DNA from 2 places in the Bacillus pumilus genome. Region 1 is predicted to be linked to the other one. Evidence: a T-box and tRNA genes for the amino acid it is inferred to sense, from the RefSeq annotation. Region 1 holds a T-box; the other holds one or more tRNA genes.
What was found. The T-box of region 1 lies ahead of ileS (isoleucine--tRNA ligase). A T-box ahead of a tRNA ligase gene usually reads a tRNA of that ligase, here a tRNA-Ile.
Positions count from the first base shown of each region.

Region 2: it has a tRNA-Ile gene. The T-box ahead of ileS (isoleucine--tRNA ligase) is inferred to sense a tRNA for this amino acid. The anticodon was not compared.

Region 1 is NZ_LT906438.1:1,497,674-1,500,743, reverse strand. Features, by position in the region: gene ileS (isoleucine--tRNA ligase) at 1-1,702, opposite strand, end outside; T-box leader at 1,762-1,998, opposite strand; gene CKW02_RS07560 (DivIVA domain-containing protein) at 2,058-2,552, opposite strand; gene CKW02_RS07555 (YlmH family RNA-binding protein) at 2,579-3,070, opposite strand, start outside.
Region 2 is NZ_LT906438.1:32,700-35,769, reverse strand. Features, by position in the region: rRNA gene CKW02_RS00180 (23S ribosomal RNA) at 1-1,177, opposite strand, end outside; tRNA gene CKW02_RS00175 (tRNA-Ala) at 1,276-1,351, opposite strand; tRNA gene CKW02_RS00170 (tRNA-Ile) at 1,366-1,442, opposite strand; rRNA gene CKW02_RS00165 (16S ribosomal RNA) at 1,538-3,070, opposite strand, start outside.

The DNA of each region.
Region 1 (3,070 bases):
TTGATAAGGAAGAGTTAAACCAGCCGCGATATTGGTCAGAGCCTTCAAGGTAAAGGTCTGCCGGACGAACAAGGTCATCTCTTTCTTCTAAAACAGCTTGGTGAGAAGAACCAGAATCAAACCATACATCCATGATGTCCTGCTCTTTTGTGAATTCTCCGTTCGGGCTGCCTGGATGTGTAAAGCCTTCTGGCAAGAGCTCTTTCGCTTCTTTTTCAAACCAAATATTCGAGCCATGTTCTCTAAATAATTGAGAGACGTGCTGTATTGTTTCATCTGTGATGATTGGCTCACCATTTTCGGCATAAAAGACCGGAATTGGAACGCCCCAAACACGCTGTCTTGAAATGCACCAGTCACCTCTGTCACGCACCATATTGAATAGGCGTGTCTCGCCCCATGCTGGCACCCATTTCGTTTCTTTAATATTGTCTAGTAGCGCTTCTCTAAAGTCTTTAATCGATGCAAACCACTGAGCGGTTGCACGATAAATCGTTGGTTTTTTCGTTCTCCAGTCATGCGGGTAAGAGTGCGTGATAAAGTCGAGCTTTTTCAGCGCGCCTTTTGCTTCAAGCTGTTCTGTGATGGCTTTATTGGCATCTTCGTAGAATAGTCCTTCAAAACCAGGCGCTTCTTCTGTCATGACACCTTTTTCGTCTACTGGACATAGTACGTCAAGACCGTACTTCATGCTGACAATAAAGTCATCTTCCCCGTGACCTGGTGCTGTATGAACACAGCCTGTACCTGCATCCGTTGTCACGTGGTCACCAAGCATCACAAGTGAATCTCTACCATAGATCGGATGCTCTGCAACGACGTTATCTAATTCTTTTCCTTTTAATGTTTTCACGACTTCATACTCTTCAAAGCCAAGCGTTTTTGCCACTTGTTCAACAAGCTCAGATGCGACAACATATCGCTCAGCACCTACTTGAAGAACGCTGTACTCTAGGTTTGGATGAACACAAATGCCAAGGTTTGCAGGAAGTGTCCAAGGTGTTGTTGTCCAGATGATGAATTGTTCGCCATTTTCAAGTACGCCTTTTCCATCTTTCACTTTAAATGAAACGTAAATGGATGGTGAACGTTTGTCTTTATATTCAATTTCCGCTTCAGCAAGAGCTGACTCACTTGAAGGAGACCAGTTAACAGGTTTTAGTCCTTTGTAAATATAGCCTCTCTTCGCCATTTCACCGAAGACAAGAATTTGTTGCGCTTCATACTCAGGCTTTAACGTGACATATGGATTGTCCCAGTCCGCTCTGACGCCTAATCGCTTAAATTGATTGCGCTGACCTTCGATTTGCTTCCAAGCATACTCCTCGCATAGTTTGCGGAATTCAGCTGTCGACATTTCTTTACGTTTGACTTTTTTATTTTTAGTGAGCGCTGTTTCAATTGGTAAGCCGTGTGTATCCCAGCCCGGTACGTACGGTGCATGGAATCCATTCATTGATTTAAAACGGACAATAAAATCTTTTAGGATTTTATTGAGTGCGTGCCCCATATGAATGTCACCATTCGCATATGGAGGTCCATCATGCAAAATAAAGGTCGGGCGTCCTTTTGTACGCTCTAAAACCATTTGATAGATGTCTTTTTCTGCCCACTCCTCTTGGATTTCAGGCTCTTTGTTCGGCAAGTTCCCTCTCATTGGGAATTCTGTTTTCGGCATTAATAAGGTGTCTTTGTAGTTCATACCCATTCCTCCATATGCAAATTCTGATTAAAAAACAATAAAAAAAGCCCTCTCATCCCATAAGGGACGAGAAGGCTTGTCTCGCGGTACCACCCTTTTAGACAAGCGCTATGACACAGCCGCTTATCCACTCTAAAATCGTAACGTGATCAGACGCCTTTTCTTACTGGTCATTTCAGAAAAGGAACTAAAGGGGTGATCTCATTGCAGCGTCTCGTAATGTCAGGCTTCCACCATCCCTGATTCGCTTTATTACGCATATGACAACTGCGAGTGTCCCTTTCAAACGTTTATCTCTTGTTAATTTATGATGGTATTATATGCAACTTGTACACGTCATGTCAAGATGATGCGCTTATTCTTTTTCGTCAAAGACAGCGTCAACTTCATATTCCAGTAAATGATCCCAATCGTCATTTTTTAGAAGATCAAGCTGAGCTTCGATGAGCATTTGGAAGCGAGTTCTAAAGACCTTCGACTGCTTCTTCAGCTCTTCGATTTCCATCGCAATCTTTCTTGATTTAGATAGCGCTTCGTTAATAATACGATCGGCATTTTTCTCCGCTTCACGAATGATCAATTTCGCTTCTTTATCAGAATGACGTTTGACGTCTTCTGCTGCTTCCTGCGCCACAAGAATTGATTTGTTTAATGTCTCTTCAATTGTTGCAAAATGACCTAATCTTTCGTCAAGCTCGTTTACTTTTTCTTCGAGTTCATTCTTTTTGCGAAGCACGATTTCGTAATCTTTACGTACTTGGCTTAAAAACTCGTTTACTTCATCTTCGTCATAGCCGCGAAAGCTTTTTGTGAACGTTTTATTATGAATATCATTAGGTGTTAATGGCAACCTCGCCACCTCCAGATTCAAGTTCGTTATGTCAGAAGCTCAAATGTTACTTTAAATTTATCTTTTTTGGTCTTCCCATCAATCGTTTTGAGGCTAAAGCGGCCAAATCCCCTAACAGAGAGCTGATCGCCTTCGCCGATTGTAAAGGAAGGGTCCTCAGTGACTTTCCAGTTAACTTTGACAAGCCCATTTTTGACCAAAAGCTGTGCTTTTTGCCGAGACTGACGGCTGATTGCAGCACATACCGCATCAAGCCGCAGTGAAGAAATCGTATCTTCTTTGATGTCAGTCTTGCTCTTAACCGGCTTTAAATCTGCCTGCGTGATTTCCTCTAATGAAACGGAGGCTCTACCGACATGCGTCAGCTGCGCCCGAACAAAATCGGCGACATCACTCGTACAAATAAACTGCACATCTTCCTCTGAAAATAACAAATCTCCAAATTTTTGACGCTTCAAGCCTGTCCCAATCAGTGAACCAAGGAGCTTCGGGTGTTCTAACGAAATAAACTTTTTCGC
Region 2 (3,070 bases), 1.5 Mb from region 1:
CATTTTCGGCGCAGAGTCACTCGACCAGTGAGCTATTACGCACTCTTTAAATGGTGGCTGCTTCTAAGCCAACATCCTGGTTGTCTAAGCAACTCCACATCCTTTTCCACTTAACGTATACTTTGGGACCTTAGCTGGCGGTCTGGGCTGTTTCCCTTTCGACTACGGATCTTATCACTCGCAGTCTGACTCCCAAGGATAAGTCATCGGCATTCGGAGTTTGACTGAATTCGGTAACCCGGTAGGGGCCCCTAGTCCAATCAGTGCTCTACCTCCGAGACTCTTACCTTGAGGCTAGCCCTAAAGCTATTTCGGAGAGAACCAGCTATCTCCAGGTTCGATTGGCATTTCACCCCTACCCACACCTCATCCCCGCACTTTTCAACGTGCGTGGGTTCGGGCCTCCATTCAGTGTTACCTGAACTTCACCCTGGACATGGGTAGATCACCTGGTTTCGGGTCTACGACCACGTACTCATGCGCCCTATTCAGACTCGCTTTCGCTGCGGCTCCGCATCTTCTGCTTAACCTTGCACGGGATCGTAACTCGCCGGTTCATTCTACAAAAGGCACGCCATCACCCTTTAACGGGCTCTGACTACTTGTAGGCACACGGTTTCAGGATCTATTTCACTCCCCTTCCGGGGTGCTTTTCACCTTTCCCTCACGGTACTGGTTCACTATCGGTCACTAGGGAGTATTTAGCCTTGGGAGATGGTCCTCCCGGATTCCGACGGAATTTCACGTGTTCCGCCGTACTCAGGATCCACTCTGGAGAGAACAACATTTCAGTTACAGGGCTGTTACCTTCTTTGGCGGGCCTTTCCAGACCTCTTCGCTTATATCGTTCCTTTGTAACTCCGTATAGAGTGTCCTACAACCCCAAGAGGCAAGCCTCTTGGTTTGGGCTGTTCCCGTTTCGCTCGCCGCTACTCAGGGAATCGCATTTGCTTTCTCTTCCTCCGGGTACTTAGATGTTTCAGTTCCCCGGGTATGCCTTCTCATACTCTATGTATTCAAGTATGGATACTACTCCATTACGAGCAGTGGGTTTCCCCATTCGGAAATCTCCGGATCAAAGCTTGCTTACAGCTCCCCGAAGCATATCGGTGTTCGTCCCGTCCTTCATCGGCTCCTAGTGCCAAGGCATCCACCGTGCGCCCTTTCTAACTTAACCATTTCTTACTTTAGAAAGAATCACTATGTGTGATGAACTTTGCATTGCATTCAATGTGAATGTATTACTTATTGTTATCTAGTTTTCAAAGAACACGTTGGTGGAGCCTAGCGGGATCGAACCGCTGACCTCCTGCGTGCAAGGCAGGCGCTCTCCCAGCTGAGCTAAGGCCCCGATTTAATAGAAGATGGTGGGCCTGAGTGGACTCGAACCACCGACCTCACGCTTATCAGGCGTGCGCTCTAACCAGCTGAGCTACAGGCCCATCTTTCATATCGAAGATATGATGTTGTAGGATCTTTTGCAAGTTCCTTCAAAACTAAACAAGACGAAAACGCACACTGCTCCATATATCCTTAGAAAGGAGGTGATCCAGCCGCACCTTCCGATACGGCTACCTTGTTACGACTTCACCCCAATCATCTGCCCCACCTTCGGCGGCTGGCTCCATAAAGGTTACCTCACCGACTTCGGGTGTTGCAAACTCTCGTGGTGTGACGGGCGGTGTGTACAAGGCCCGGGAACGTATTCACCGCGGCATGCTGATCCGCGATTACTAGCGATTCCAGCTTCACGCAGTCGAGTTGCAGACTGCGATCCGAACTGAGAACAGATTTATGGGATTGGCTAAACCTTGCGGTCTCGCAGCCCTTTGTTCTGTCCATTGTAGCACGTGTGTAGCCCAGGTCATAAGGGGCATGATGATTTGACGTCATCCCCACCTTCCTCCGGTTTGTCACCGGCAGTCACCTTAGAGTGCCCAACTAAATGCTGGCAACTAAGATCAAGGGTTGCGCTCGTTGCGGGACTTAACCCAACATCTCACGACACGAGCTGACGACAACCATGCACCACCTGTCACTCTGTCCCCGAAGGGAAAGCCCTATCTCTAGGGTTGTCAGAGGATGTCAAGACCTGGTAAGGTTCTTCGCGTTGCTTCGAATTAAACCACATGCTCCACCGCTTGTGCGGGCCCCCGTCAATTCCTTTGAGTTTCAGTCTTGCGACCGTACTCCCCAGGCGGAGTGCTTAATGCGTTAGCTGCAGCACTAAGGGGCGGAAACCCCCTAACACTTAGCACTCATCGTTTACGGCGTGGACTACCAGGGTATCTAATCCTGTTCGCTCCCCACGCTTTCGCTCCTCAGCGTCAGTTACAGACCAGAGAGTCGCCTTCGCCACTGGTGTTCCTCCACATCTCTACGCATTTCACCGCTACACGTGGAATTCCACTCTCCTCTTCTGCACTCAAGTTTCCCAGTTTCCAATGACCCTCCCCGGTTGAGCCGGGGGCTTTCACATCAGACTTAAGAAACCGCCTGCGAGCCCTTTACGCCCAATAATTCCGGACAACGCTTGCCACCTACGTATTACCGCGGCTGCTGGCACGTAGTTAGCCGTGGCTTTCTGGTTAGGTACCGTCAAGGTGCGAGCAGTTACTCTCGCACTTGTTCTTCCCTAACAACAGAGCTTTACGATCCGAAAACCTTCATCACTCACGCGGCGTTGCTCCGTCAGACTTTCGTCCATTGCGGAAGATTCCCTACTGCTGCCTCCCGTAGGAGTCTGGGCCGTGTCTCAGTCCCAGTGTGGCCGATCACCCTCTCAGGTCGGCTACGCATCGTCGCCTTGGTGAGCCATTACCCCACCAACTAGCTAATGCGCCGCGGGTCCATCTGTAAGTGACAGCCGAAACCGTCTTTCATCCTTGAACCATGCGGTTCAAGGAACTATCCGGTATTAGCTCCGGTTTCCCGGAGTTATCCCAGTCTTACAGGCAGGTTACCCACGTGTTACTCACCCGTCCGCCGCTAACATCCGGGAGCAAGCTCCCTTCTGTCCGCTCGACTTGCATGTATTAGGCACGCCGCCAGCGTTCGTCCTGAGCCAGGA